DNA from 3 places in the Mesorhizobium sp. M1A.F.Ca.ET.072.01.1.1 genome. Region 2 is predicted to be linked to each of the others. Evidence: predicted binding sites of a transcription regulator. Region 2 holds the regulator's gene; each other region holds the start of a gene.
What was found. Region 2 encodes LexA, which represses DNA repair genes until DNA is damaged. Its sites were predicted from a motif close to TGTTCNNNNTGTGTTCNG; they were not measured.

Region 1: a site for LexA is predicted at 3,180-3,197, ahead of EOA32_RS13420 (UvrD-helicase domain-containing protein). Genes of this name have one in related genera too.
Region 3: a site for LexA is predicted at 4,519-4,536, ahead of EOA32_RS08425 (sel1 repeat family protein). Genes of this name have one in related genera too.

What each region holds. Positions count from the first base shown of each region.
Region 1 is NZ_RZSF01000075.1:214-10,633, reverse strand. It holds gene EOA32_RS13430 (dienelactone hydrolase family protein) at 1-401, opposite strand, end outside; gene EOA32_RS13425 (glucose/quinate/shikimate family membrane-bound PQQ-dependent dehydrogenase) at 743-3,055, opposite strand; gene EOA32_RS13420 (UvrD-helicase domain-containing protein) at 3,238-5,934, shown strand; gene EOA32_RS13415 (ABC transporter permease) at 5,974-7,032, opposite strand; gene EOA32_RS13410 (ATP-binding cassette domain-containing protein) at 7,029-7,826, opposite strand; gene EOA32_RS13405 (substrate-binding domain-containing protein) at 7,911-8,924, opposite strand; gene EOA32_RS13400 (sugar phosphate isomerase/epimerase) at 9,018-9,923, opposite strand; partial or broken gene EOA32_RS13395 (Gfo/Idh/MocA family oxidoreductase) at 9,923-10,420, opposite strand, start outside.
Region 2 is NZ_RZSF01000054.1:12,024-22,443, forward strand. It holds gene EOA32_RS10765 (L,D-transpeptidase) at 1-783, opposite strand, end outside; gene secG (preprotein translocase subunit SecG) at 997-1,521, opposite strand; gene tpiA (triose-phosphate isomerase) at 1,683-2,450, opposite strand; gene EOA32_RS10780 (peptidyl-prolyl cis-trans isomerase) at 2,595-4,487, shown strand; gene trpD (anthranilate phosphoribosyltransferase) at 4,484-5,494, shown strand; gene trpC (indole-3-glycerol phosphate synthase TrpC) at 5,496-6,311, shown strand; gene moaC (cyclic pyranopterin monophosphate synthase MoaC) at 6,314-6,793, shown strand; gene glp (gephyrin-like molybdotransferase Glp) at 6,795-8,000, shown strand; gene lexA (transcriptional repressor LexA) at 8,116-8,850, shown strand; gene EOA32_RS10810 (ComEC/Rec2 family competence protein) at 8,844-10,420, opposite strand, start outside.
Region 3 is NZ_RZSF01000038.1:2,361-12,780, reverse strand. It holds gene EOA32_RS08450 (DUF922 domain-containing protein) at 1-524, shown strand, start outside; gene EOA32_RS08445 (endonuclease/exonuclease/phosphatase family protein) at 569-1,579, opposite strand; gene EOA32_RS08440 (AMP nucleosidase) at 1,718-3,178, opposite strand; gene EOA32_RS08435 (hypothetical protein) at 3,306-3,500, opposite strand; gene EOA32_RS38460 (hypothetical protein) at 3,533-3,685, opposite strand; gene EOA32_RS08430 (DUF2147 domain-containing protein) at 3,893-4,234, opposite strand; gene EOA32_RS08425 (sel1 repeat family protein) at 4,670-4,936, shown strand; gene EOA32_RS08420 (ABC transporter substrate-binding protein) at 5,316-6,437, shown strand; gene EOA32_RS08415 (acetyl/propionyl/methylcrotonyl-CoA carboxylase subunit alpha) at 6,600-8,561, opposite strand; gene EOA32_RS08410 (hypothetical protein) at 8,611-8,985, opposite strand; gene EOA32_RS08405 (O-acetyl-ADP-ribose deacetylase) at 9,106-9,636, opposite strand; gene EOA32_RS08400 (carboxyl transferase domain-containing protein) at 9,639-10,420, opposite strand, start outside.

The DNA of each region.
Region 1 (10,420 bases), on a different contig from region 2:
GCCAGCGCGACGAAGCCTTCCAGCGCCACGCGCCGGGCGACGTCGCGGATATGCGCATTGAGCCCCCGGTTCTCATGGACGACGATCACAGTGCCGAGTTTGCCGGACTGGTTCGCCGGCTTGACCAGATAGCCCTTCATCTCGCCGCGGCTGCCGGGATAGGTGATGTCCTCGCCCTTCACCCTCGGATCGTTCTCGGCGACGATCGCCGCCTTGGCCGAATTCGCAGCCAGCATCGGCGCGATCGCGGCGGCCGCGGCGCCCGATCCAGCGAGCCGGGTCAATTGCTCCATGAAGCGCCGCCGGTCCAGCGTCAGATGCGTATATTCGTCATAGGCATCGATCATCGCCTGAGTGATGATGGGCTGCGTGACGACAGGCTTGGCGGCAGGTTCGGTCATGGCTCTCCTCGACGACTGTTTGACGCGCAAGATAGGGTTAGAACGCGCACGGTCCAGTCATCCGCCGGCGACAACGGCACTCGACCCGAACTTCGACCATGACGATTGCCGGTGGCTTCCGCATCCATCACATTTTAGTCATTCCGAAAAAGTTGATGGTGCTGTCACGGTGGGACGGAAAACTGCGGAGCGGCCCCGCCCGGTCCGAACGGCAAAAAGGGGAATGCCGGGAACGTGAGGCCTCCGGCGTAGCGGCTGGCTGAGGCGGCGCTTGCTGTCGTCGCTGCAGGCGCTTGGCCACGTGCTCGGCGAAAAAGGCCGGCGCGATTGGATGTCCTCGTCTACTTGGGCAGCGTGTAAGCCATCACATAATCGCCCGGCTTGGTACCGACCGAGCCGTGGCCGCCGGCGACGATGACCACGAACTGGCGGCCGTCGGCGACGGTGTAGGTCATCGGTGTCGACTGGCCGCCGGCCGGCAGCCTCGCGCGCCAGAGCTGCTTGCCCGTCGTAAGGTCATATGCGCGCAGATAGTCGTCGACCGCGGCCCCGAGGAAGGCAACGCCACCGGCCGTGATCATCGGCCCGCCGATGCCTGGAACGCCGACCTTGAGCGGCAGGGGCAGCGGCGTCATGTCGTAGACGGTGCCGTTGCGATGCTTGTAGGCGATCTGCCCGGTCCTCAAGTCGACGCCGGCGACATAGCCCCAGGGCGGCGCCTGACAGGGAATGCCGAGCGGCGACAGGAATGGCCCCATCACCACCGCGTAAGGCGCGCCCTCATTGCGGTTGAGCCCCTGCTCGCTGCCCTTGGTGTCGCCGGGCGGCGGCACGTCCGCGCGCGGAATGAGTTTCGACGTGAAAGCGAGATAAGTCGGCATGCCGAACATCACCTGCCGCACCGGGTCGACCGCGACCCCGCCCCAGTTGAACACGCCGAAATTGCCGGGATAGACCAGCGTGCCCTGCAGCGAGGGCGGCGTGTAGCGTCCCTCGTAACGCAGTGTCTTCAGTTCGATCCGGCACGCCAGCTGATCGAACATGGTGATGCCCCACATGTCGGCGCCGGTCAGCGGCTTCGGGTTGAACGACAGGTCGGACGACGGCTGCGTCGGCGAGGTATGGTCGCCTTCGATCGCTCCGCCCGGTGCCGGCACTTCCTTCACCGGAATGATCGGTTCGCCAGTGCGCCGATCGAGCACATAGAGATCGCCCTGCTTGGTCGGCCCTACCAGTGCCGGCACCACGCCGCTCCCCGTCGTGATGTCGACCAGCGTCGGCTGCGCCGGCACGTCCATGTCCCACAGGTCGTGATGCACGGCCTGGCGCACCCAGCGCAACTGTCCGGTGTTGAGGTCGAGCGCGGTGATCGAGGAGGAGAATTTTTCGACATTGGCGCTGCGGCCCATGCCGAGCTGGTCGGGCGTCTGGTTGCCGAGCGGCAGGTAGAGCAGGCCAAGCTTCTCGTCGGCGCTCGCCGTTGACCACATGTTGGGCGAATTATTGGTGTATTTCTGCCCCGCCGGCAGCGGCGTCGTCTGATCCGGTTTGCCGGAATCCCAATTCCACAACAGCGCGCCGGTGCCCGCGTCATAGGCGCGGATGACGCCCGACGGCTCCTCGGTCGAATAATTGTCGTTGACCGCGCCCCCAACGATGATCTTGCCGGCGAGGATGAGCGGTGCCGAGGTCGAATAGTAGTAGCCCGACTTCGGAAAGGGCATGTTGGCCATCAGGTTCAGCGTGCCGCCTTCGGCGAAGGACGGACAAACTTGCCCGTTCGCGGCGTCGAGGGCGATAAGCCGGGCGTCCGAAGTCGGCAGGTAGATGCGTGTCGCGCAGGGCTGGCCCGCCGCGATCTTCGCATCGGCGTAATAGGAAACTCCGCGGCAGGTCTGGTGCTGGCGGTTGGGATCGAGCTTGATCTTCGGGTCGTAGCGCCACTTCTCCTTGCCGGTCTCGGCATCGATGGCGATGGCGAAATTGTGGGGCGTGCAGATGTAGAGCGCATCACCGACCTTGAGAGGCGTCACCTGATAGGTCGTCTCGCCGATGTCGTCGGGACCCTTAATGTCACCGGTACGATAGGTCCAGGCCGGCTGCAGCTTGGCGACATTGTCCGGCGTGATCTGAGCGAGCGGCGAGTAACGCTGGCCGAACGGCGTGCGGCCGTAGAAATGCCATTCGCCCGCCGGCATGTCGCCGCCGAGATTGGCCGTCGGCGTCACCTTATCGGTGTTGAGCGTGCCGCCGATGTCCTTCGGATCGGCGGTCATCGAATAGCCGGCCACCGCAAGCGATGCGAGCACCGCCAGGATGAGCGGAGCGCGTCCGTCCGGACCGGTGAATCCCCGCCTGGCCCATGGCGTCAGCAGCCAGAGCGCGATGAGAACGATGATGCCGCCGCGCGGGCCGAGCTGCCACCAATCAAAGCCGGTTTCCCACACCGCCCAGCACAGCGAGGCGAGCACGATCGCGGCATAGAGCCAGAGCCCTGTCGATCTGCGGCGGAAAACGAGCCAGGCGGTGATCAGGAAGGCCAGTCCGGCAATCAGGTAGTACCAGCTGCCACCCAACGTCACCAGCCAGATGCCGCCGCCGCCGAGGACCAGGCCGATAAGCAAAAGGACGAGGGAGGTGATGGTGACAGCCAAGACGATACTCCTTCGACTGTTGCGCGCTTGCGGCGCCTCTGAGGCAACGGCTTGCCGTCCCTGCCCTGTTGGCAGCTTTCTCTCGCAAGTTGCGCCTGTCAAGGCGGCCCCGAACAGGAACAACTAGAACAAAACGGAGACACTTCTGGCCTTTCGCTGCCGAATCACTACATTCGGGGGCGATGTCCGGCTTTTCGGAAGACATGCCCTTTTTTGACGAACCGAATGCGCGGCCCGCCGCCCCATCCGGCCTTGCCGCGCGCGCCATGGCCGCACGCAACGCGCAGAACCGTGCGCCCGATTATCTGAACGGCCTCAATCCCGAACAGCGGCTCGCTGTTGAAACGACCGAAGGCCCGGTTCTGGTGCTGGCCGGCGCCGGCACCGGCAAGACGCGGGTGCTCACCACGCGAATCGCCCACATCCTTGCCACCGGCAGGGCCTTCCCCTCGCAGATTCTCGCCGTCACCTTCACCAACAAGGCCGCGCGCGAGATGAAGCAGCGCATCGGCTTGCTGATCGGCGAGCAGAATGTCGAGGGCATGCCCTGGCTCGGCACCTTCCACTCGATCGGCGTCAAGCTGCTGCGCCGGCATGCCGAGCTTGCCGGATTGAAATCCGATTTCACCATCCTCGATACCGATGACGTGGTGCGGCTGATCAAGCAGCTGATCCAGGCCGAAAATCTGGACGACAAGCGCTGGCCGGCCAAGACCTTCGCGCAGATGATCGACAACTGGAAGAACAAGGGCCTTGGCCCCGACGAGATTCCGGAAGGCGACGCGCGCAGCTTCGGCAACGGCAAGGGGCGCCAGCTCTACAAGGCCTATCAGGAACGGCTGCAGACGCTGAATTCCTGCGACTTCGGCGATCTCCTCTATCACCCGATCCGCATCTTCCGCGCCTATCCGGACGTGCTGAGGGACTATCATCGCAAGTTCAAATACATCCTGGTCGACGAGTACCAGGACACCAACACCGCGCAATACATGTGGCTGCGCTTGTTGGCGCAGAGGCCGCAATCCTCCCCCCTTGAGGGGGAGGTGTCCGCGAAGCGGACGGAGGGGGTCGCCGCGGAAGGCGCCGCCCAGTCATCAGGCGCCGGAGCGTCGAGCACTGCCGCGAGGACCCCTCCCGACCGGGCTTCACCCGGCCACCCTCCCCTCAAGGGGGAGGGAAACCGGCGTCAATCCACTGTCAACATTTGCTGCGTCGGCGACGACGACCAGTCGATCTATGGCTGGCGCGGCGCCGAGGTCGACAATATCCTGCGCTTCGACAAGGATTTTCCGGGCGCCACCATCATCAGGCTGGAGCGCAACTACCGCTCCACCGCGCATATACTGGGTGCGGCTTCGCATCTTATCGCCCACAATGAGGGCCGCTTCGGCAAGACGCTGTTCACCGACCGCAACGACCCCGAGGACGATAAGGTGCATGTCCATGCCGCCTGGGATTCGGAGGAAGAGGCGCGCGCCATCGGCGAGGCGATCGAGGCCTACCAGCGGCAGAAGCACAACCTCAACGATATGGCGATCCTGGTGCGCGCGTCCTTCCAGATGCGCGCCTTCGAAGACCGCTTCATCACGCTCGGCTTGAGCTACCGCGTCATCGGCGGCCCGCGTTTCTACGAACGGCTGGAAATCCGCGACGCGCTGGCGTTCTTCCGCGTCGTCGCCAACAGCGGCGACGACCTTGCCTTCGAGCGCATCGTGAACGTGCCGAAGCGCGGGCTCGGCGAAGCCACCATCCGCCAGATCCACGACACGGCGCGCGCCATGCAAATCCCGATGCTGGAGGCCGCGGCGACGCTCGCCGAAAGCGACGAGCTGAAGCCGAAGCCGCGCGCCGCGCTGCGCGAGGTCGCGGCCAATTTCGAGCGCTGGCAGAAGGCGCTGGAGACCACGCCGCATACCGAACTCGCCGAGACCATCCTCGATGAGAGCGGCTACACTGACATGTGGAAGAACGACCGTTCGGCGGAAGCGCCCGGGCGGCTGGAGAACCTCAAGGAACTGATCCGCTCCATGGAGGAGTACGAATCCCTGCGTTCCTTCCTCGAGCATGTCGCCCTGGTCATGGAGGCCGAGCAGGGCGAATCGCTCGATGCGGTCTCGATCATGACGCTGCATTCGGCGAAAGGGCTTGAATTCGAGACCGTATTCTTGCCCGGCTGGGAGGAAGGCCTGTTCCCGCATCAGCGCGCACTGGACGAAGGCGGCCGCTCCGGCCTCGAGGAAGAACGCCGCCTCGCCTATGTCGGCCTGACGCGCGCGAAAAAGAACCTGCACGTCTGGTTCGTCTCAAACCGCCAGATCCACGGCCTGTGGCAATCGACCATTCCGTCGCGTTTCGTCAATGAATTGCCGGAAGCCCATGTCGATGTCGCCGACGGCGGCAATTCCTATGGCGGCTATAGCAATCCCTATGGCGGCGGCTCCTTCGCCTCAGGCCGCGGCGGCGGCCGGCAGAATCCCTACGGCGCCTCGCGCTTCGACAATATCGGCGCGGAAAAATCCGGCAGCTTCTCCAACACCTACGCAACGCCCGGCTGGCAGCGCGCGCAGGCGAACCGCACCGAGGCCACCGACCGCAACTGGGGCACGCGCTCCGGCCACCAGGTCGAACGCATCGGCTATGGCGAGACCGACAGCGGCTATGGCGCCGGCCGCACCTCGGTGAAAGGCCGCACCATCGAAGGCGAACTGGTCGCCAAATCGGTCGCCGACACACCCTCGCCATTCAAGCTCGGCGACCGCGTCTTCCACCAGAAATTCGGCAACGGCAACATTGCCGCCATCGACGGCAACAAGCTGACCATCGACTTCGACAAGGCCGGCCAGAAACGCGTGCTGGACGGGTTTGTCGCCAGCGTTTGAGCGGCGGCCAACGGACCGCCGTCCGAAAACCGCAGCCTCTCAGCGATACCGCGCCTGGTTCCATTTGTGGCCGAGCAGCGACAGGATGATGATCAGCCCGTTGAAGAACTGCACGTAGAAGCCGCTCAAACCAGCCGCCACGACGCCGGTCTGGATGAACGACACGGTGACCGCGCCGATCGCGCCGCCGACGACTGTACCGATACCGCCCCAGGTCGGCGTGCCGCCGACGAACACCGATGCCAGCACCGGCAGCAGATAGCCGTCGCCCGCCGTCGGCCACCAGGTGAAGTTGATCATCACCGAGAAGGTTCCGGCGATCGCCGCCCCGATGCCGGTGAAGACGAACACCTTGACCCGGACGCGCTGGACGTCGATGCCCATCTGCTTGGCACTGTCCGGGTTATCGCCGACCACCTTCACCTGGGCGCCGAAGCGATGGCGGTTGTAGAGCAGCGCCGAAAACACGACGAAGGCGATCGCCCAGAAGATCTGCACCGGGATGCCCCAGAGCTGGCCGGAGAAGATCGCGTAAGCTGAGCTGCCGGCCAGACTGGTCAGCGCCGTCGACTTGCCCTCGTTGATGATCTGGATCAGCCCGCGTAGCAGGAAGTTCATGCCGAGCGTGGCAATCAGCGACGACAGGCCGCCATAGACCACCAGCGATCCGACCAGGAAGCCGAGCAGCGTGCCGGTGAGAAGCGCTGCGGCGATGCCGAGGAACGGATCGTAGCCGGCCTGCACGACGATCGCGAAGGCCCATGAGGCGAAACCCATCGTCGCCGGGAACGACAGGTCGATCTCGCCGCAGGTGACGACGAAGACCAGCGGCACGACAACGAACAGCGCGACAGGAAGCGTCGTCAGCACCGAGCTGTAAAGATACCAGGTGGTGAAGACGGCCGGGTTTGCGATCATGAAGATCGCCATCATGACGATGAACACGGCAAGCGTGCCTAGCGCCGAGCGGTTGTCGAGGACGAAGCCGCGCAGCCAGTGATCGGAAGGATGGCTCCACTCCTTGCCTGATTCCTTGGCTGTCGGACCGCTTGCCCTTCCCAGAGGTGTTTGCAGATCGGGTTCCATGGCCTTGCTCATCGCGCTCTCTGCTCCGCTCCGCCCGTCTCGTGTAGCCCTGGCAGGCCACCCGGATGCGCGATCTCTTCCATGAAGTCGATGAGGTCGTCGGCTGACTTGACCTCGCTGCGGTCCGCCGTCAACGCCACCTTGCCGCGGTCGAGCACCACGAAGCGGTCGGCGATGTCGAAGACATGATGAATGTTGTGGCCGATGAACAGGATCGAGCGGCCGCTCGCCCGCACCTGGCGCACGAAATGGAAGACCTTGGCGGTCTCCGTCAGCGACAGCGCCGTCGTCGGTTCGTCGAGGATGATCAGCTCCGCCTGCTTGTAGATGGCCCGCGCGATCGCCACGCCCTGACGCTCGCCGCCCGAAAGCTGGCCGACGATGGAATGCGGCGTGAACACTTTCGAGGTGAAGCCGATCTCGCGCATCAGCCGGCTTGCCTCCTCGATCTCCTTGTTGACCTTCAGCCAGCCGAGAAAGCCGCTCAGCTCGCGACCCATGAAGATGTTGCGCACGATTGTCTGCTGCACGGCCAAAGCGCGGTCCTGGAAGACTGTCTCGATGCCGGCATCGCGCGAGCGGGCGGCACTCCATCCGGTCACCGGCTTGCCGCGCACGAGGATGTCGCCGCTGGTCGGCTTGACCACGCCGGACAGGATCTTGATCAGCGTCGACTTGCCGGCGCCGTTGTCGCCGATCAAGCCGACCACCTCGCCGCGGTCGACGCTGAGGTTGACGCCGCCCAGCGCATAGACCTGACCGTAGGATTTCTTGATGTCGCGCAGTTCGATGATGCGTTCGCCCATGCGATCCTCGCTTCCAATTGTGTTATCGGCCGCTTGCCGGCGATCCGGTCGGCCGGGCCCAACCCCGACCGACCGCCTGGGAGGTCAACGCAGCGCCTGCTTGGCCAGCTCGGCGACGATCTCGTAATTCTGCGGCGTGACGAAGCCTGCGCCGGTATCGACGTTCATCGGCGCCAGACCAAGCACCACCTGCTGGCAAAGGCTCAAGATCGGCAGATAGCCCTGCAGGAAAGGCTGCTGGTCGGCCGTCAGTTGCACCCAGCCGCCCTTGAAGCCTTCGACGATCTGCGGGCTGGTATCGAAGCCGAAGTTGAAGATGTCGCCGGGCTTGCGTCCCGCCGCCTGCATATAGGTGGCGACGTTGCCGAGCATCTGTCCGCCGGGATAGCCGACCGCCTTGACGTCGGGGTGGTTGAGCAGAGCCGCGGTGATCACCGGAATGGCGAGGTTCGGATCGGACGCCCACTCGCCGCTCGGCGGCGAGGACAGCTGGATCACCTCGACACCCGCCTCCTTCAGCGCCGCGACCGTGCCGCGCTCGCGCGCGCCGCGATTCTCGTTCTCGAACGGGCCGATCATGATCGCCTTGTCGCCGGCCTTGAGCTTGCCTAGCTTGAACGCCTCTGCGCCGAGCGCGCGGCCCTGCTGCTCCTGCTGCGCGCCGACATAGCCTCCGCCGAACGCTTCCGCCACCTTCGGCACCGGCACGTTCTGGTACATCATCTTGATGCCGTCCTTGTGCGCCTGTTCGGCCAGCGGCATGATCGCGGCATCGCCCGGATGGCCCATCATGGCGATGCCTTGTGGCTTGACCGCGACCGCCTCGCGCAATTGCTGCACCATCTTCTCGACATCCCACTGGGAGAAGATGTAGTCGACCTTCGGCCCAAGATCGGCCGCCGCCTGCTTAGCGCCATTGTAGACGATGGTGCCGAAGGCGTCGCCCTCGGCGCCGCCGACGAAGAAGCGGATATGGACATCCTTGCACCATTGGGCGTCAAGCGCCTTTGCCGGCAAGGTGGAAATCGAGGCCCAGAGCGCCGCGGCAGCCGCCGCGACGGTCGAGCGCAGAACAGTCCTTCTGGTCGTGATGCTCATGCACGTTCCTCCCTTTTGGTCCCTCGCAACAGAGGGTTTCGACGATTGCTTCGGTCGTAGTCTTGGTGGCCGGCTCCTCCCGCCGGCCGGTCCTCACACCGGATTGGGCAGGTAGCTGGCTCCTCCCCTGCACTGCTTCAGATAGTCCAGCGCCCGCACCTGACCGGTCATCTCGAGGTCGCCGCGATAGACCGGGTCGTGCCAGCCTTCGATGTCGATGGCGCCCTTGTAGCCGGCCAGCCGCAATTCGCTGATCACCCGCGTCCAGTCGCTGTCGCCGAAGCCGGGGCTGCGCATCTGCACGAATGGCAGCCGCCCGAACACGCCGTGCTCGCGGATCACGTCCCAGCGCACGGTCGCGTCCTTGCCGTGGACGTGGAAGATGCGCGGCGCCCATTTGCGGATCTGCGGAATCGGGTCGATCAGATAGACGAGCTGGTGACAGGGTTCCCATTCGAGCCCGAGATTGTCGTCGGGCAATTCGTTGAACATCAGCTCCCAGGCGTCGGGATTGTGGGCGATGTTCCAGTCGCCGCTCGCCCAGTTGCCGTCCATGGCGCAGTTCTCGAAGGCGATGCGCACGCCCTTGTCGGCGGCGCGCCTGGCCAGCGGCCCCCAGACCTCGCGGAAACGGGGCAGGCTGTCGGTCAGCGGTTTGCCGCGCAGCCGGCCGGTGAAGCCGCAGACCATCGTGGTGCCGAACAGATGTGCGTTGTCGATGACGGTCTCCCACGCCGCGAGCACGCCGCGGTCGACCTCGCCGTTTTCCAGCGGATTGCCGAACACTCCGATCGACGACACGGTGACGTCGGCATCGCCGATCGCTTCGCGGATTTCGCCCGCCAGGCGCTTTAGGTCCTTGCCGCCTAGCGTCTGCCAGAAAAAGGGCTGGATGCTCTCGAAGCCGAGCGGCAGGATCTGTTTCACATAGGCGGCCGGGTCGTCGAGATTGGCTCGCACCATGGTGCCGATCCTGATGTCGAGAAGCGGGTTCGGCATCACGGCGTTTCCTTTGCGATTGCGACGCGGCGTCCGGTCTCGGCGCTTTCGATGGCGCCAAAGACCATGGCTAGGCTTTTGATGTTGTCGGTGCCGCGCGTCTCCGGTTCGGTGCCGGTCTCGATCGCGCGCATGAAATCCTGGATGATGCCGAGATGGCCGTCGACTCTGTCGGCCGCGTCGAGCGCCGGCACCTCGATCGACTGGGTCTTGTCGATGATACCGTCGCGGCCGGACGCAACCACCTCGGCCTCCAACCCGTCATGCCCGTCCCACAACAGGCTGCCGCGCTCGGCGACGATGCGCCAGCTGCCTTCCCAACTCGTGCGGAAACCGTCCGCGCACCAGGAGCCGGCATAGGTGAAGACCTTGCCGCCGCCGAAATCGAACACCGCGCTGGCCGACGAGCCCTGACGGTACCAGGAATTGGCAGGCTCCCACTCCTGGCAATAGACGCCGGCCGGTTCGCCGGCGACCATGTAGCGGGCGGCGTCGAA
Region 2 (10,420 bases):
GGCGTAGCGGCGCGCGGTGGAAAACGATTCGACGAGGTAGAGACGGCGAGCAGTCGTGTCGATGACGATCGTCCCGGGCTCATAGCCGGTGAAGGCGACGTCCTGCGGCACGAACTCCGGCTTCACCTTGAACGGCCTCTTGGCATCCTTCTTGGCGAGCGCCGAATCAAGCGCGCGGGTCTCCGGCAGATAGTTGATCGAGGTCACCGAGGACCCCCCGAACAGGCCGGCGAACAGCCCGCCGCTGCTCGCCCGCTTCTGGCCGGGCTGTTCGCTGCGCAACTCACCGTTGTTGCCGGTGGCCGTGATGTTCATCGCGTCGGCCGGGATGGGCTCCTCGGCCTGGAGCGAGGCGATCGGCGCCACGGGCATGATCGGTTCGATGATCTTGACGGTCTTCTTCCCGGGCTTCGCATCAGCCACTTCGGCCGGCGCGGCCGAACCCTTTTTGGAGAGCCATTCCTGACGCGCCGCATCCGCCTTGGCCTTGGCCGCCTCGCGCATCGCCAGCTTGCGGGCTTCGAGCGCCTTTTGCTTGGCCGCTTCCTTGTCGGCAGCGATCTTGGCCTCGAGCTTTTCGATCTGCGCGAGGTCGTCCGGAGTCGGGTTTTTCTTCTTCTTGAGAAGCCTCAGCTGCGATGCGTCGCTCTTGGCGGCGACGGGAATTGCGTCGGTCTTCTCTACCGACGGCGAAGCGGCCAGGTTTGCCGGTGAGGCAAAGGCCGCGGAGCCCATGCCGAATACGGCACAGAATCCCAAAAGGATGAAGCTGCGAAGCTGCATGGCGAAGATCCGATTTTCTATGCTAGTTGCCCAACGGCGTCGCCCGGCGCCCCCCAAGGACGCCGAAAAGTGCCGCGCGCAATCTATAATCGATTAGCCAGCGCACCCTCAAGCTGAGCGACGTGTTACATTTGGTTGAATCTTCGTGATCGAGCGGCATTTGCCGCGACTGTGTTCAAAGAACAACAGATCGCGGCGGCAATGCTTGTCCGGCTACTGGTTCGGAACCTGCGGGGTGACCGGCAAGGTAACGCCATTCGCGGCCGGCGGCGTGGTCGGATTCGCGGGCGCCGGTGCTGCGGGAGCAGTGGCCGGAGCCGTGGAGGCGCCGCCATTCGTCAGCGGCGTCGTGGTTGTCGTGCCGCCCGACGGGGCGGCCGGCGCGGTGCCGCCAGCCGGAGCCGCCGGCTGCGAGCTGCCCACCGGACCGGTGGCGCCCGGCAATTGGTTGAGCACGCCCTTGCCGGCATTGCCCGAGGTCGAAACCGGTGCCCTGTCGAGGATGTCGATCGGCTTCTCGCCGTAGCGGGCAAGGATGGAGAGCGCGAGCGAGGTCACGAAGAAGGCCGCGGCCAGGATTGCAGTCGCGCGGGTAAGCGCGTTGGCTGCGCCCCGCGCCGTCATGAAACCGGAACCGCCACCAATGCCGAGACCGCCGCCTTCGGAGCGCTGCAGCAGCACCACGCCGACAAGGGCGAGCACGACCATAAGATGAACGACGATCAGTACCGTTTCCATAATTTATCCTGGCGAGGCCTTGCGCGACCGCGCATACGACCGGTGATTTGGAGGCGGTTCCTTACAATGCTTTGGCGGCATTTCCAAGCCCGTGGCCGGGAATATGGGGAGCAATCCGGCCATTGCAACGATTTGGGCCGCGCCCCTGCCGCCGTCTGCGGCTATGACATGTGCATATAGGCTTCGGCAATGGCGAGGAAGTCGGCCGCCTTCAGGCTTGCGCCGCCGACCAGCGCGCCATCGACATTCTCGACGCCGAGCAGCTCCACAGCATTGGACGGCTTGACCGAACCGCCATAGAGAATGCGCATTCTGGCCGCGGCATCGCCGAGCAGCGCCGTCAGCTTGCCACGGATATGGGCATGCGCCTCGGCGACGTCGGCCGCGGTCGGCGTCAAGCCGGTGCCGATGGCCCAGACGGGCTCGTAAGCGATGATGGTGTTGGCGGCGGTGGCGCTCGCCGGCACGGAACCGTCGAGCTGCCGCGACAGGACATCGAGCGTCGCGCCGGCTTCACGCTCGGCGCGCGTCTCGCCGATGCAGATGATGGCCACCAGCCCTGCCCGCCAGGCGGCCGAAGCCTTGGCATTGACGATCGCATCGTCGTCGCCGCATTGCTCGCGCCGCTCGGAGTGGCCGACGATGACATGGCTTGCGCCGGCATCCTTCAGCATCTCGGCCGAAATCTCACCCGTATAGGCGCCGCTCTCCTTGGGGTGGCAATCCTCGCCGCCGGCGCGAACCGGTGTCCGCGAAAGGATCTCTGCGGCCTGGTGAAGCAAGGTGGCCGGAACGCAGACCAGGGCTTCCGTCTCCGCATCGAGGCCGCTCATGAAGCCGTTGCCGATCATCCTCAACTCGTTGAGCGAGGCGCTGGTGCCGTTCATTTTCCAGTTGCCGGCAACGAGCGGACGGATTCCAGGGGTCATGGCGTCGAGTTCTCCAGGCAACATAAGGCAGCGCCCTCACTACCAAAATCGGGCCACAAAGCAATCGACAGTGGGCCGGAAGGACGCTATTGCGCTTGTTTCAGAGTCGGCGCATGCGAAAATGCGCAAAGATCGGAAGTGGGCATGCTTGGTATTTTGAGAAGCGCGGCGGGCACCTGGGTCGCGAAAGCTTTGCTGTCCTTGCTGGTGGTGAGCTTTGCCGTCTGGGGTATTTCCGGGCGCCTGTCGGGAAGCTTGGCTGGCCATCATTCGGTGATTACCGCCGGCGGCACCACGGTTTCGATCAACGAATACCGCCTCGCCTACGATCGCCAGATCAACCTGCTGTCGCAGCAATATGGCCAGCGCATCACGCATGAACAGGCTAAGCTGCTCGGCCTCGACAACCAGGTTCTGGCGCAGCTCGTCTCCGGCGCCGTTCTCGACGAGCAGGCTCGCAAGCTCGGGCTTGGCCTTTCCAAGGACCGGCTGGCCGAGCTGACGCGCGAGGATCCGGCCTTCAAGGGTCCAGGCGGCCAGTTCGACCGCAGGACCTTCGAATATCTGCTGAGCCAGATCGGCATGCGACCCGAGGACTATCTGAAGAACCGCTCGCAGGTGGCGGTCCGCCAACAGATCGTCGAGGCGATTTCCGACGGCCTCAAGGCGCCGCAGACCTTCCTGAAGGCGGTCGCGCTCTATCGCGGCGAGGACCGCACGATCGACTATCTCGTCCTGCCGAAGACACTCGTCCAGCCGATCGAGGCGCCGTCCGACAGCGCGCTGAAAACCTATTTCGAAGCCAACAAGAAGAACTACGCGGCGCCGGAATACCGCAAATTCTCCTATATCCGGCTTGAGCCGCAGGACATCATGGACCCGACGGCGGTGACCGATCAGCAGGTCGCTGACGACTACAACAAGAACAAGGCGCGCTATACGACACCCGAAATGCGCACCATCGAACAGCTGGTGTTCAAGACGCCGGACGCGGCCAAGGCGGCATTTGACTCCCTGAAGGCCGGCGCCACCTTCGACAAGATCGTCACCGCAGAGGGCAAGACGCAGGCCGACACCGTGCTCGGCACGCTGGCAAAGGACAAGATCGCCGACAAGGCGGTGGCCGACGCAGCCTTCTCGCTCAACGTCAACGAGGTCAGCCCGGTGGTTCAGGGCGCCTTCGGCCCGGTGCTCTTGCGCGTCACCGAAATCAAGCCGCAGGTGGTGAAGCCGCTTTCGGAAGTGTCCGACCAGATCCGCAAGGATCTTGCGCTCGGCGAGGCAAGCCGCGTCCTGCTCGACGTCCACGACAGCTACGAGGACACCCGCGCTTCCGGTGCCTCGCTTGCCCAGGCGGCCGACAAGCTAAAGCTCAAGGTCGTCACCATCGACGCCATCGACCGCACCGGCCAGCGGCCGAACGGCACGATCGTCAACGACTTGCCGCAATCGGCGGACCTCATCAAGGCCGTCTTCGAGGCCGAGCCGAACACCGAGAATGAAGGCCTGACCACTGCCGCCAACGGCTTCGTTTTCTATGAAGTCCAGTCGATCACGCCGGCGCGCGACCGCACGCTGGACGAGGTTCGCCAGAAGGTGGTGGCCGACTGGACCGCGGCCGAGACCGACAAGCGGCTCATCGCCAAGGCCGGCGAGTTGGAAAAGCGCCTCAAGGCCGGTGCGACGCTCGACGTGATCGCGGGCGAGCTTAAGCTCGAGAAGCAGACCAAGCGCGGCCTGAAGCGCGACGCCGACGATGCCGATTTCGGCAAGGAGGGCGCGGCGGCCATGTTCGGCGTCGGCGAAGGCGGCACGGGCCTGATCCCCTCGCCCACCGGCGACGGTCAGATCCTGTTCAAGGTTGCCGAAGTCTTCGAACCTGCCGGTGCCGATGGCAGCTCTGTCCCGGAAGACGCGCAGAAATCTTTCAGCGCCGGCATATCCGACGATCTGCTCGATCAGTTGGTGGCGCAGCTGCAGTCGCAATATGACGTTCGTATCGATCCGGCCGCCGTTTCCCAAGCACAGACACGATGAGCGCGCTTAAGACATATATTGCCAAGGTCGCGACCGGCACCGCGCTCTCCTTCGAGGAAGCGCGCGAGGCCTTCGACATCATCATGTCGGGCGACGCGACGCCGGGGCAGATCGGTGGCTTCCTGATGGCGCTGCGCGTGCGCGGCGAGGCCGTGAGCGAGATCTCCGGCGCGGTCGCCACGATGCGCGCCAAGATGCTCCGCGTCGAAGCCCCGCGCGGCGCCATCGACATCGTCGGCACCGGCGGCGACAATTCGCATTCGGTCAACATTTCGACCGGATCGGCATTCGTCATCGCCGCCGCGGGTGTCCCGGTGGCCAAGCACGGCAATCGCGGCCTGTCCTCGCTGACCGGCGCGGCGGATGTGCTGATGGCGCTCGGCGTCAAGGTCGACATCGCACCGGACACGATCGGCCGCTGCATCCAGGAGGCCGGCGTCGGCTTCATGTTCGCGCCAGCGCATCATCCGGCGATGAAGCATGTCGGTCCTGTCCGGGGCGAGCTCGGCACGCGCACTATCTTCAATCTGCTCGGGCCGCTGTCGAATCCAGCCGGCGTCGGCCGGCAGATGGTTGGCGTCTTCCTGCCCGAATGGATCATGCCGGTAGCTGAGACGCTGAAGGCGCTGGGCACCGATCATGCCTGGGTCGTGCACGGCGACGGTTATGACGAGATCACCACCACGGGCGAGACGCAGGTCGCAGAGCTCGCCGGCGGCGAGATCCGCACGTTTACCCTCACTCCGGAAGCAGTCGGACTGAAGCGGCATAACAAGGAAGACCTGCGCGGCGGCGAAGCGGCCTACAACGCCAGGGCATTGCGCGATATGCTGGGCGGCGCTGCCGGCGCTTATCGCGATACCGTGCTGATGAATGCCGGCGCCGGGCTGGTGGTGGCCGGCAAGGCAACGACGCTCGGCGATGGCATCGAGGCAGCAGCGCAGGCCATCGACAGCGGCCGGGCGCTGGCGGTGCTCGACAAGCTCATCGAGATTTCGAACGGTTAGAATTTTGTCCGATATCCTGCGCAAGATCGAAGCCTACAAGCGCGATGAGATCGCCGCCGCGAAGCTCAGCGCGCCGCTTGCCGAGGTCAAGGCGAAGGCCAAGGATGCGGAACCCCCGCGCAGCTTCCTTGCGGCGCTTGAGGCCAAGCGGAAGGCCGGCGGCTTCGCGCTGATTGCGGAGATCAAGAAGGCCAGCCCTTCCAGGGGCTTGATCCGCGCCGACTTCGACCCGCCGGCGCTCGCCAGGGCCTACCAGCAAGGCGGTGCTGCCTGTCTTTCGGTGCTGACCGACGCACCGTCCTTCCAGGGCGCGCCCGGCTTTCTGACCGCAGCGCGCGCCGCCGTTAGCCTGCCCGCCCTGCGCAAGGATTTCCTCTTCGACCCGTATCAGGTTCATGAAGCCCGCGCCTGGGGCGCGGACGCGATCCTCATCATCATGGCGAGCGTCGACGACGCCTTGGCCAGTGAATTGGAAGCCACGGCCTTCGATCTCGGCATGGACGCGCTGGTCGAGGTGCATGACGGACAGGAGATGGAACGCGCGCTTCGCCTCTCGTCGCGGCTGATCGGCATCAACAACCGCGATTTGAGAACCTTCGAAACCAGTCTCGACGTTTCCGAGCGGCTTGCCGCCATGGTCCCGGCCGACCGGCTGCTGGTCAGCGAGAGCGGCATCCTCACCCATCAGGACTGCCGCCGGCTGGAAAAGAGCAAGATCGGCACCTTCCTGGTTGGCGAAAGCCTGATGCGGCAGCCCGACGTGGCCGCCGCGACCGCCCTTCTGCTGACGGGCAAGGCGCCGGCCGAGGCCGTTTGAGGATGCCTGCGCTTACGCATCTCGGCGCCAAGGGCGAAGCCAACATGGTCGATGTCGGCGGCAAGGCCGAGACGACGCGCACGGCCATCGCCGAAGGGTATGTCACCATGCAGCCGGAAACGCTGGAGATGATCCTGGCCGGCGACGCCAAGAAAGGCGACGTGCTTGGCACGGCGCGCCTCGCCGGCATCATGGCGGCCAAGAAGACGCATGAGCTCATCCCGCTTTGCCATCCCCTCCTTCTGACCAAGGTTGCCGTCGAGATCGAGCCCGATCACGCGCTTCCCGGCCTGAGGGTCACCGCGCTTGCCAGGGTTACCGGCAAGACCGGGGTCGAAATGGAGGCGCTGACCGCGGCGTCGGTTGCCTGCCTCACCATCTACGACATGGCCAAGGCAGCGGACCGCGCCATGGCAATTTCCGGCATCAGGCTGGTCGAGAAGACCGGCGGCAAGTCGGGCGACTACAAGGCAGGTCCTTAGCATGGCTTTGCTTCCGGTCGCCGAGGCGCTCCAACGCCTGTTGGACGGCGCGACCGCGCTGCCAGGCGAAAGCGTGCCGCTGGCCGACGCGGCCGGCCGGGTCCTGGCCGACCCCGTGGTGGCTCTGCGCACCCAGCCGCCCTTCAATGCGTCGGCGATGGACGGCTACGCCGTACGGGCCGCCGACGTAGCCTCGGCGCCGGCCCGGCTCTCCGTGATCGGCATGGCCCCCGCCGGGCGTGGCTTCACCGGCTCTGTCGGCAAGGGCGAGGCCGTGCGCATCTTCACCGGCGCGCCGCTCCCCGAAGGCGCCGATACCATCGTTATCCAGGAGAATGTCCGCGATCTCGGCGGCGGCGGCATCGAAGTGACCGAGCCGACCGCGGAGGGACGAAACGTCCGTCGCCGCGGCCTCGACTTCTGCGAGGGCGACCTGCTCCTCGAAAAAGGCCGCCAGCTCGATCCGGCGGCGCTTTCGCTGGCGGCATCGGCCAACCATCCGAGTCTCAACGTGGTGCGGCAGCCGCTGCTCGCCATCATCGCCACCGGCGACGAATTGCTGCCGCCGGGCAGCGCGCTCGGCCCCGACCAGATCATCTCGTCGAATGCCTATGGCGTCACAGCTACGGCCCAGTCGGTCGGCGCGCGCGCGCTCGACCTCGGCATCGCCGCCGACCGCAAGGACGCGATTGCGGCCCTGGTCAAGAAGGCGGTCAAGGCCGGCGCCGACGTCATCGTCACGCTTGGCGGCGCCTCCGTCGGCGACCACGACTTGATCCATGACGTGCTGACCGGCGAAGGCATGCAGCTTGACTTCTGGAAGATCGCCATGCGTCCCGGCAAGCCGCTGATGTTTGGCCGGCTCGGCGACATTCGCTGCATCGGCCTGCCCGGCAATCCGGTCGCAAGCCTGGTCTGCTCGCAGCTGTTCCTGAAGCCGCTTCTGGCGCGGCTGGGCGGCCGGTCCTGCCGGCAGGAAATCCGCACGGCCCGGTTAGGCGTCGCAATGCACGCCAACGATCTCAGGCAGGACTATGTGCGCGCCGTGGTCCGCGAAGATGCGGGGGCGTTGATCGCAACACCGTTCGGCATCCAGGATTCCTCGATGTTGAGGTTGCTCGCCGATGCCAATGGCCTGATCGTGCGCCCACCCTTCGCACCGGCGGCTGAAGCCGGCGAGGAGTGCAGCGTTCTGATGTTACGCTGAACAAAACGTCAACACATTCACTAAACTTTAAACGGTTGCGGAACACAACTGGAACAGATAGTGTTTGTTCTGGGTTTGTTTTTCGATTCTGGTTTCAGAACCCATGGGGGCCGCCATGCTGACGCGCAAACAACATGAACTGCTGATGTTCATCCATGAACGGCTCAAGGAAAGTGGCATTCCGCCGTCTTTCGACGAGATGAAGGAAGCGCTCGACCTTGCCTCGAAATCGGGCATCCACCGCCTGATCACGGCGCTGGAGGAGCGCGGTTTCATTCGCCGGCTGCCGAACCGGGCGCGTGCCCTCGAAGTGTTGCGCCTGCCTGACTCGATCGCGCCCGGCCTCAATGCGGCGAAGAAATTCTCGCCGAGCGTCATCCAGGGTGGCCAAGGCAATCTCGGCCGCCAGATCAAACCGGCGGCGCCCGCCCGCACGCCGACGCCCAGCAATGACGACGACGCCGTTTCAGCCGTCTCCATCCCGGTGATGGGTCGCATTGCCGCCGGCGTGCCGATCGACGCCATCCAGCACCAGACGCATTCGATCACAGTGCCGCCGGACATGATCGCGGGCGGCGAGCACTACGCGCTCGAGGTCAAAGGCGACTCGATGATCGAGGCCGGCATCTTCGATGGTGATACGGTCATCATCCGCAACGCCAGCACTGCGAGCCCCGGGGAGATCGTCGTGGCGCTGGTCGACGACGAGGAGGCGACGCTGAAGCGCTTCCGCCGCAAGGGCGCCTCCATCGCGCTCGAGGCTGCCAATCCGGCCTATGAGACCCGCATCTTTGGTCCCGATCGCGTCAAGGTTCAAGGCAAGCTGGTGGGGCTCATCCGCCGCTACTGAGGGGGCTGCGGCTTGGCTTCCGGCTTCTCGGGCTTCTTGTAAGGCGCTAACCCCCTCGCCTCACGCGAGTAGCGCCGCTGTTCGTGCCAAGGGCGGTACGGTTTTTCGACGGCGTATTGAATGGATGCTCGCGCCGTCGCCGATTGCGGATCGAAGAAGACGGCGGCACTGCCGTCGCGCGCGAGCTGCCGCTTGGTGACGACGAGGATACGTGGATCGCGGCAGGGATTGTAGGCCGTGGCGTCGTTGATGACGATGAGGTCTGCAAAGTCGCAGGCAGGTCGGGAAGCTTCGCGGTTCTCGGCGAGCGCGACGATCGCGCCCGATGGATGCCGGCCAATGCAGAGATCGCCCGTGCAGTAAAAGGGCGATCCAGGCGGCAAGTCGACGGGATCGGCTATGTCCAGCGTGCCCTTGGCGAATGTCTCCGGCGGCACGATCGTTTCGGCCTTGAGCGCGCGTTTCCAGTTATCGGTGGTGAACTCGTTGGAGCGGGCACGATTGACGGCGAGTTCGCCGCCGCCGATCGGCATCGCCACCAGATGCGCGTCCTCCGAGATCAGCAGGTCCGGCGTGCGCACCTGCGGGATGATCATGACGGCCGCGACTGCCAAAGGAATTGCGGCCAGCCTCAGCCAGGTAGTCGCCATCGTGGCGATGACGAGCGCGATCGTCGCCAGCAGCACCGAATGGATCGAGATCAGGCCCACGGCATCGACCGGCGACCACTCCGAAAGCCACGCCGAGATCGCGATCATCGCCGTCAGGCCCTTGCCCATCAAATAGAGGAAGGGCCCGTCGAAGCCGAACGGCATCATGACCGCGCTGGCGACGGCGAGAAACATCACGACCGTGACGATCGGCATGATCGCGAGATTGGCCAGCAGGCTGAGCGGCGAGACGCGCTGGAAATGCCAGATGGCAAACAGCGCTGTGGCACTTCCGGCAATGATCGACGTCATTGCGGCGCCACCTGCTCCGACTGCCAGTTTATGCGACATGAACCGCAGGAACGAACGCTTTGCCGGCGGCGCTCTCACCTTGCCGGCGCGGTAGTCGGACCAGCCGGCATAGGCGCCGACAAGAGCGGCGGTTGCCGCGAACGACATCTGAAAGCTCGGGCCAACCACTTCATGCGGCGACACCAGAATGACGGCGATGGCCGAGATCGCCAAGTTGCGCATCGTCAGCGCGGCGCGGTCAAAAAGCACGGCGATCAGCATGACGGCCAGCATGATGAAGCTTCGCTCGGCGGCGACCACCACGCCGGAGATGACGAGATAGGCGGCGATCGACATAAGCGCGATTGCCGCGGCATGTTTCTTCACCGGCCGGCGTGACGAAAAATCCGGGAACAGCGCAAAGGCGCCGCGCAGCAGAAGCATGACCGTGCCGGCGACCAGCGCCATGTGCAGGCCCGAAATCGAGATGATGTGATAGATGCCGGTCCGCCGCATCGCCTCGTTGATGTCCTCCGGAATGCCGGCGCGCACGCCGACGATCAGTGCGGCGGCAATTTCGCCTTCGGGTCCGCCGACGGTGCTTCTGATGTGGTCGGCAATGTTTTCGC
Region 3 (10,420 bases), on a different contig from region 2:
CCAGGGTGCTGGTCCAGACGCGCACCTATGACATTGCCGGCAATTCGGGCGCGGCGCTCATCGAGGCGATGGGCAGCAAAGGTCCCAAGCACGGCTTCATGACGCATGCCATCGCCCAGACCGCCTATACGGCCGACTGGGAGCTTGGCGTTATCCAGGACAAGGGCTCGTGCCGGATACGGCAGGCAAACGGAACGCTCAGTCTCTTCTACACTTTCCCCCGCTTGGCGTCGCCAGCCACGCCTGCATTGAAGAAGCGCTGGAACCGGTTCTTCGCCGGCGTGCGCGCCCACGAGGGAACCCATGGCCGCATTGCCCGGGAAATGATGCGCGTCACCGATCGCTCGATCACCGGTCTTAGGGTCGCTAACGACCCCTATTGCTACAAGGCGCGCAGCGAGGCGCGCCGGCGCATCCAGGCCGTCTATGCCGAATACGAGGCCAGGCAAAATGCCTTCGATGCCCGCGAGCACCGCGAAGGCGGTCATGTCGAGCACCTGGTCGCTGCTTTGATCAGGCCCTAGCGGCACAAGCAGAAACCGGCGATGCGGCGGGAAGCAATGCGACGCTAACTGCCCGTCTTGCCAAGTTGTGCGTTTGCCGCCAGCGCCGACTGATGCTCGTGCTCGGGCTCTCGGCCGTCGGACCGCAACGAGAACTCGACCAGCACCGGCAAGTGGTCGGAGCCGGCGTCTTCCAGCCGCGTCGCCGAATGGATTGTCACGGCCCCCTTGCTGAACACCTGGTCGATCGGCAGGCCGGCGAAGCGCCGGATGAAATCCGGCAGCTTCCGGTGAATCCAGGTCGGCCCGGCCGACGGCATCACGCTCAGTCCGCCGAGCGAGGCGACACGACGCACCGCAGCGCTCCACGGCGCGGCGTTGCAGTCGCCGGCCATGATGGCGGTTTCGCCGAGCGCGGCAAGCGGCTCCGCCAGCTCGCCGATCTGCCAGTACTGCTCGCGCGGCCACGGCCAGCTCAAATGGATTGCCGCGACATCGACGCCGGTGCCGCCGAAATCGACCGTGGCGGTTGCCATCGCACCGCGCGGCTCGCAATGCGGCGCGGTGCCCGGGGCAAAAGGCCGCCGCGAGAGCAGCGCGACCCCGAATACGCCGTTGGGGTAGGGGCAGAGGATGCGGTACGGATAGGCGCCGGTGATATAGCCGAGCTCTCTCGTCCACATTCCCGACACCTCGTCGAGTGTGATCACATCAGGGTTGGTGCGGCCGATCAGCGACAGCACCTTCTTGGGCGTCGGATTGTCGAAGCGAAGATTGATCTGCAGCAGGCTGTAGAGGATACGGTCGGCAGGTTTGGCGACCGCCTGCTGCGGCCACAACCTGGGCAGCGCGCTGGCCGTCGTGGCGAGGCAGGCTAGGGCGAAGAGCAGCGCTGCTGCCGCTTGCAGCCGGTACGAACTGGCAAGCAGCGCCACCGCCAGCAGCGCCGTGAGCACGCTCAGATGAATACGAAAATGCGAGAACGAATCGAGGGCTGGATGCAGCGCGCCGAGGAATCCGGCCAGCAGCGCGGCCGTGAGTGCCGTCATCGCCAGGAATGCCACCCCAGCCGTCATGTTTGAGCGCGCGCCGCCTGTTGTCATGTCAGTCGTGTTCTGCCGAATGTCGCCGGCATCTTTTTGCAGCGACATAGTCTCGCTCAGGCCTGCTTATCGGCAAAATTGCGGCCCGGGCAAGACGATGAGTTGCCTCGGCTACTGGAAAGCAGTCTCGGAGAAGCTTCTCAACTTGCGCGAATGCAGCCGCTCCATCGGCATTTCGGCCAGCTTCTCCATCGCCCTGATGCCGATGGTGAGGTGCTGCGCCACCTGCCGCTTGTAGAATTCCGTCGCCATGCCGGGCAGTTTCAGTTCGCCATGCAAAGGCTTGTCGGAGACGCACAGCAGCGTGCCGTAGGGCACGCGGAAGCGGAAGCCGTTGGCGGCGATCGTCGCCGATTCCATGTCGAGCGCGATGGCGCGCGACTGCGAAAGGCGCTGCACCGGTCCGCGCTGGTCGCGCAGTTCCCAGTTGCGGTTGTCGATGGTGGCGACGGTGCCGGTGCGCATGATGCGCTTGAGATCGTAGCCGGAAAGTCCCGTTACTTCGGCGACCGCTTCCTGCAGCGCTACCTGGATCTCGGCCAGCGGCGGGATGGGCACCCAGACCGGCAGGTCGTCGTCGAGCACATGATCCTCGCGCACATAAGCATGGGCCAGCACATAGTCGCCCAGCGCCTGCGTGTTGCGCAGGCCGGCGCAGTGGCCGAGCATCACCCAGGCATGTGGCCGAAGCACCGCGATATGGTCGGTGATGGTCTTGGCGTTGGACGGGCCGACGCCGATATTGACCATGGTGATGCCGCCATGGCCCGACTTCTTCAGATGGTAGGCCGGCATTTGCGGCAGGCGCTGTGGCGGGGTGCCTTCGCTCGCCGCGCCGGCCCCGGCCTTGGTCACGAGATTGCCCGGCTCGACGAATTCGCTGTAACTGCCGCCGCCGCTCTCCATCAGCTCGCGGGCCCGCGCCACGAACTCGTCGATGTAGAACTGGTAATTGGTGAACAGCACGAAATTCTGGAAATGCTGCGGGCTGGTCGCCGTGTAATGCGTCATGCGGTGGAGCGAATAGTCGATGCGCTGTGCCGTGAACGGCGCCAGCGGCCTCGGCTCGCCGAACGCCACCTCGAATGTGCCGTTGGCGATCTGGTCGTCGGTGCCGTCGAGATCCGGCACGTCGAACAGGTCGCGGATCGGTCGCCTGATGCGCTCGGCAGCCGTGCCGTCGACATAGGTGCCTTCCAGGAAGGCGAAATGCAGCGGGATCGGCGTCGTCGATTCCGACACCGTGACCTGGACGCCGTGATTGCGCATGATGAGCCGAAGCTGCTCGACGAGATAGTTCTCGAACAGCTTTGGCTGGGTGATGGTGGTGGCAAAATGCCCGGGCGTCGGCATATGGCCGTAGGCCTGGCGCGAGTCGATCTGCGTGAACGAGGTGGTGGTGACGCCGATCTGCGGATAAAAGGCCCGGTAGCGCCTGCTCTCGTCGCCGCCGGCGGCGAGCTTGGCGAAGGAATCGCGCAGGAATTTGGTGTTGCGGTCGTAGAGCGCCTCCAGCGCCGCGACCGCCTTCTTGGCGTCGTCAAAACTCTGCCTGCCGAAAGGCTCCGGCATGACGACCGATTCGATGGCTTGGGGGTAGATTCGCTTTTCCATGGCCCAATATAGGGATTTGGAAGAGCGCTTGGGAGGGGGAGGCGGGCGCGAAGCCCGCCTTGCGACGTATTTTTGTCTGGCCGTGTCAGCCGCGCTGCAGGCTGACCAGCAGCACGAAGCCGATGCCTGCCTTCTTCGGCGTTGGCGCCTCGATGACCGAACCGGCGTCTGCGCGCATCATCGGCACCGCCAGCACAGGAGCGGCAAGCACCATCAGGATGAGCATCGCCCGCGGCAGGAGCCGAAGAGCTTTGAGGGTGGAGGCAGCGATGCGGTTCATGGTGGTCGTTCCGGTTTCGAGTATTGGTCGTTTCAGCGGCCGAAATGGTTCATGCAGTCCAGCCGGCAGGTATCGGCCATTCGCGGTGAGCGCGCCGGACGGCCGGCTTCGGCCACGAGGATGGCGAAGAACATGCCGAACAGGCTCATCAGCAGGCAGACGATGGTGAAGCGGCGGACAAGCATTGGTCTCTCCTTCGATGGCGAGGAGAATGCCCGAACGCCTCTGAACCGGTTCTGAGACCGATATTCATCTGCCGTTCAAATTGGCTGATGGGGTCATGACCGGCCGAAGGCCTGCGAAGTGCCTTGTCCAGCGTTGCGCTCAGAAACGGCGCTCAAAAAGAAAACGGGGCGCCGGGCCCCGTTTTTGCATCGTCATCCGTTCGACTGTCAGAGCTTGTGCCAGGTCTGGGTCTTGCAGATCAGTCCGCCCAGAACGCAGCCGCTCATCTTTAGCGAGGTGCCGGAAAGCGTCGCCTTGCCGGAATAGGTCTTGTCGGTTTCGGGGTCCGTTATGGTGCCGGTGTACTTGTTGTCGCCGGCCGCCTTGAAGGAGCCGATCGTCTTGCCGGCATATTTGCCGGACTTGAGCGTGATGGAAAACGCCCCGCCGCCGGCGATCGCCGCTGTCGATCCGGCCTGCGTCTTCCAATTGCCCTCGATCGGGTCGGCCGACGCGGCGCCTGCCATCATCAAGGTGGCCGCCAGGGCCAGGCTGACTTTTCGAAACATGCTTGTCCTCCCTTTAGGGTTCCGGCGGGCCTCGTTCCGCCTTTCTGTCCCTTACGCAAACGTAAAGCTAATCCAGCCATCGCCAAAACGAAAGCGGTGCCGCGACGGAAGCTTGCAAGGATTTCGGCCGCGTCGGTCGCTGGAAATGAACCGATGGCGAAAAAGGCTTCGGTTTCCGTGGTTAGCGAAGTCTTGATTCCCGCGCCTCAAATTTTCGACGAATTTGGCGCAGATCGGCTGAATTGCTGGATTCCTATGCTTAACGGTTCTTCGCGTTTACCTCTTGTTTTAGCTTTGTTTTCTTCAAATTAAGCAAGCCATTTAACGACGGATTCAAGGCGAGCCGTCATCCTCGAAAGCATCGAAAGAGCGGCCCGCCCAGGGGAATTCCAGGGACACAAGGAGGCAGCTCTCGGGAGCAGACAGGGGATTGAAATGGCACGCTTTGAAATGCTTGAAGCCGGCTTCGGCGCCATGGGGGCAACTGCCCAGGCCGACATTCTTTTCGAACTGGGCATGATGTATGCGACCGGCCGCGACTGCGAGACCGACGTCATTGCCGCCCACAAATGGTTCAACATCGCCGCGATCAAGGGATCGCTCCGCGCCGCCGAGCTGCGCTCGGAATTGTCGGCATCGATGTCGAAGGCCGAGATCGCCAAGGCGCTGCGCGAAGCGCGCGAATGGATGACGATGCACTGATTTTGCGGGGTAAGGCCCGGAAGCTCTTAAGGGACAAGGCCGCAAAAAGACGGCCGGTTAACCAGACCAAGAACGCGGCAGGTCAACGAACTCAAGCCGTGCGACAACACAGGGAAGCGAGCGGGTTCAGGCGCGCGGGGCGCCGGGAAGCTCGACTGCAAAAGCCGCGACCGGCCGGGACAAGGCCGGCGCGGCTTTTGCATTTGCGCAGTCACCGCCTGTATGGGAACGGCGGCTTGGCCCAAGAACTCCCCGTCGGAATGAACCAAATCCCGATAGATTGTGCTCTCGACAGTTCCGGCGAAGGGTGAAATTGTCCCGGCTCTCTGGAAGAAGCGTGGCCGGAACGGCCGCGCGCAAGTGGAGGAGTTCTATTGTCATGAAAAGATTGGGTATTTTGAGCGCGGCCGCATTGGGCCTGACGATGAGCGCATCGGTTGCCTTCGCCGACGACATCACGATTTCGGTGGTCGGCCCGATGACCGGGCAGCTCGCCAACATCGGCGACCAGTTCAAACAGGGCGCGCAGGCCGCGGCGGATGCCATCAATGCCGCCGGAGGTGTAAACGGCAACAAGATCAAGATCGACATCCAGGACGACCAGTGCGATCCGAAGCAGGCGGTGTCGGTCGCCAACCGCATCGTCGCCAACGGCGTCAAATTCGTCGACGGCCATGCCTGCTCGGGCTCGAGCATTCCCGCTTCCGCCGTCTACGCCGAAGCCGGCACCCTGATGATGAGCCCGGCCTCGTCTAATCCGGAACTGACCGACGCCGCGGCCAAGGCCGGCTGGCCGACGATCATGCGCCTCTACACGCGTGACGATGCGCAGGGCGCTTTCATCGGTCCATGGATCGCCAAGAACTATGCCGGCAAGAACGTCGTCGTCCTGCACGACAAGAGCGCCTACGGTCAGGGCGTTGCCGATGCTGTCAAGGCGACCATGAATGCCGGCGGCCTCAAGGAGGTCGACTATGAAGGCATCAATGCCGGCGAGAAGGACTATTCGGCTTTGGTCACCAAGCTGAAAGAGCTCAAGGCCGACGTCGTCTATTTCGGCGGCTACCATCCGGAGGCCGGCTTGATCCTGCGCCAGGCAGCGGAGCAGAACGTCAAGTTCCAGCTGATCATGCCGGACTCGATCGCCTCGCCGGAATTCTGGCAGATCGCCGGCCCGGCCGGTGAAGGCACGATGTTCGTCTTCCCCTCGGATCCGCAGTCGAAGCCGGAAGCGAAGGAGGCCGTGGCCAAGATCAAGCAAGGCGGCTTCACACCGGAAGGTTTCACGCTGTTCTCCTATGCAGTGATCCAGGCGGTGGCCGAAGGCGTCAAGCGCGCCGGCACCGACGACCCGGCCAAGGTCGCCGAGGCGCTGAAGGACGGCAAGCCGATCAGCACCGTGGTCGGCGATGTGATCTTCGACGAGAAGGGCGACCTGAAGAACGCCGGCTACGACATCAACCAGTGGCACGACGGCAAATACGCGCCGATCAAGCCGTAATTCGTTCTGCAGATCGATTGGAAATGGCCGGGATTTGTCCCGGCCGTTTTCGTATGTGCCTTGGCACTGATTTGGAGGCCAGTTCGGCGCTCTACGGCGTCCCCCTGGAGTCCTGCCGCCCCAGCCAGTTTGTCCCGTTGCCGATCCAAGGCGACCGGCAGCTCAGCCCCGTGCGTCCTCGAACCGCACCAGCACCGTGCCGTCGCTCACTTGCGCGCCTTCGGCCGCGATCTCGGCAATCACCCCGTCATGGGGTGCGGCGATCGTATGTTCCATCTTCATCGCCTCGAGGATCAGGAGCGGCTGGCCCTTGATCACGGCATCGCCCGCTGCCGCGCGCACCAGCTTGACCAATCCCGGCATCGGCGCGCGCAGGCTGTCCGACGCGGCCGCGGCCTCATCCGCCTTGGCCAGCGGATCCGGCACCGTGAATGTATATCCGACCGCTCCTTCGAACACCGTGACATGGCCCGGCCAGCGCGCGCTGCGCGGCATGCTCCTGAGGTCGTGCGCGTTGAGCGCGTCATGCGGCGCCTCCAGCGCCACCTGGAAGCGGCCGTCTGGCCGCGCCGAAACCCGGGCCAGGATGTTCTCCTCGCCGTAACGCAGCCGGGTGCGGCGCGCCAGCGTATGGAAATGCGCATAGCCGGCGAGCGAGCACCACGGATCGGCGGCCGGACCCGCCGTGCTTGCGTCGGTCGCTGCCAGCGCCGCCGCGGCGATCGCTTCATCGCTTGGCGCGGGAACAGCGACAAGAGCGTCCTGATGCCGGCCGATCAGGCCGGTGTCGATATCGCCCGCCGCGAAATCGGCGTCGGCGGCGAGTGCTGCAAGGAAGGCTGTGTTGACCGTCGAGCCGGCAACTTCGGTTCGGGCCAGCGCCTTGCGCAGCGCGCCAAGCGCGGTGGTTCTGTCCCTGGCGTGCACCACCAGCTTGGCGATCATCGGATCGTAGAAGGGCGAGATCGCATCGCCGGACCGCACGCCGGTCTCGATGCGCATGGCGGCATCCTCCGGCGGCGTGTCGGGGAATTTGAGATGATAAAGCGTGCCCGTCGCCGGCAGGAATCCCTTGGCCGCGTCCTCGGCGTAGATGCGCGCCTCGAAAGCATGTCCGGCAAGGGCGATCTCGTTCTGCGCCTTCGGCAGTTTTTCGCCGGCGGCGACACGAAGCTGCCATTCGACCAGATCGACGCCGGTGACCATCTCGGTGACGGGATGCTCGACCTGCAGCCGTGTGTTCATCTCCATGAACCAGAAGCGGTCGGCTTTGAGGGCCTCGGAAGCATCGACGATGAACTCGATCGTGCCGGCGCCCGAATAGCTGATTGCCTTGGCGGCCTTCACCGCCGCTTCCGTCATCGCCTTGCGCAGCGCCGGCGTCATGCCGGGGGCGGGCGCCTCCTCGATCACCTTCTGGTGGCGGCGCTGCGCCGAGCAGTCGCGCTCGAAAAGATGCACGACATTGCCGAAATTGTCACCGAACACCTGGACTTCGATGTGGCGCGGCTTGTCGACATATTTTTCGACCAGAACGCGGTCGTCGCCGAAGGCAGCCTTGGCCTCGCGCCGCGCTCCGGACAGCGCCTCGGAGAAGTCGTCCGGATGGTCGACGCGCCGCATGCCCTTGCCGCCGCCGCCGGCGCGCGCCTTGATCAGCACCGGGTAGCCGATCTCGCGCGCTTTTGTGGCAAGCAGCACAATCTCCTGCGCTTCGCCGTGATAGCCGGGCACCACCGGAACGCCGGCCTTTTCCATCAACCGCTTGGCGGCGTCCTTCAGCCCCATGGCGCGGATCGAGGCGGCGGACGGGCCGATGAAGATGAGGCCCGCTGCCGTCACCTGGTCGACGAAGTCGGGGTTCTCCGAAAGGAAGCCGTAGCCGGGGTGGATAGCCTCGGCGCCTGTGGCAAGCGCCGCGGCAATGATCCTGTCGCCGCGCAGATAGCTGTCACCGACCGGCGAGGGGCCGATATGCACCGCCTCGTCGGCCATCTCGACATGCAGCGCTCGCGCGTCGGCATCCGAATAGACGGCGACTGTTCGCGCGCCGAGCTTGCTTGCGGTGCGGATGACGCGGCAAGCGATCTCGCCTCGATTGGCGATCAGGATCTTGCCGAACATGGAGCCTCCCGAGTTTGCGACGGGCAGCGCCAATTCGGCAGGCGCGGGCCTACTTCGATGCGGCGATCTCGCAGGCGCCGCCCGTAGTCACCTTGTAGTGCGCGCGCGTGGCCAGGCAGGATTTCATCGCCAGCTCTTCCGCAACCTTTTGGGACGGCGCATTCAGGTGTCCACCACAGATGATATAAGACGACATGATCCGGGCATAAGGCGTGGTCGCGTAGGCTGAATGGCCGCTCGCCGCCAGATAGGCCTTGTACGCCCTGTTGCACGGATCCTTGGGATTGCGTGGGATGTAAGGTGGAAAGCGCTTGTCCCCCTCGCTTCCAGCCAGCGACCCGGCGACGACAGCGCCGCACGAGGCGAATATAAGCATTCCTGCAAGTATCGACGCGGAAGCTTTCCGCAGATATTCTCGTGTCATTTTTACCCAATCCCCATGAGACAATGCAGGATGAGCAATATCGAATATTTGCCGGCGTCGCTAGATGGTCACTCAAGAATCTCGATCTCGTGAACGGGTGGAACGTCTTTGTCATAAAGTTCAGGCTCCCCCAATCGCAGCAACGGTTGAGCTGTATAGTTTGGCAGTCAGATCGTCGAAGCAGCAGAAAGTCACGGTCTCGGGGATGGCGTTTTCGCCTAGAAAAACAGCAACCGTGCCGACGGCTATTTCGGTAGCCTGATCTTTCGGATAGCCGTAGATGCCGGTCGAGATCGCCGGAAATGCTATCGTTCGACAGTCCTTACCGGTGGCAATCTCCAGCGAGCGCCGATAGCAGGAGGCGAGCAACTCCGCCTCGCTCTCGCCCCCGCCGTGCCAGACCGGGCCGACAGTGTGAATGACATAGCGCGCCGGCAGCCGGTAGCCTTTCGTCAGTTTGGCATCCCCGGTCCTGCAGCCGTTCAGCGTGCGGCATTCGGCGACCAGCTCCGGCCCGGCGGCGCGGTGGATAGCGCCGTCGACACCACCGCCGCCGAGCAGCGAGGAATTGGCGGCATTGACGATGGCATCGACCTTAAGCCTGGTGATGTCGCCGGTATGCACGCGGATCCTATCGCTGACGCCGCTCATCGTCACATCCTGAACACGCCGAACTTCGTTTCCTCGACCCCGGTATTGAGCGCCGCCGAGAGGCTGAGCGCCAGCACCTCGCGCGTCCTGGCCGGATCGATGATGCCGTCGTCCCAAAGCCTTGCCGAAGAATAGAGCGGGTGACCCTCATGCTCGTATTTCATCAGGATCGGCTTCCTGAATTTCGCTTCCTCTTCGGCGCTCCACTCACCGCCCTTGCGCTCGATGCCCTCGCGCTTGACCATGGCGAGCACCGTCGCCGCCTGCTCGCCGCCCATCACCGAAATGCGCGCATTCGGCCACATCCACAGGAAGCGGGGCGAATAGGCGCGGCCGCACATGCCGTAATTGCCGGCGCCGAACGAACCGCCGATGATCACCGTAAGCTTCGGCACGCGTGCCGTGGCGACCGCCGTGACCAGCTTGGCGCCGTCCTTGGCGATGCCGCCGGCCTCATACTTTCGCCCGACCATGAAGCCGGTGATGTTCTGCAGGAAGATCAGCGGAATGCCGCGCTGGCAGCAGAGCTCGATGAAATGCGCGCCCTTCAGCGCGCTTTCCGAAAACAGCACCCCATTGTTACCGAGGATGCCGACCGGCATGCCGTGCAGATACGCAAAACCGGTGACCAAGGTGGTGCCGTAATTCTGCTTGAACTCGTCGAACTCGGAACCGTCGACCAGACGCGCGATCACCTCGCGAACGTCATAGGGCTGGCGCAAATCAGTCGGCACGATGCCGTAGAGTTCATGCGGATCGTGAAGCGGTGATACTGGTTTCTGTA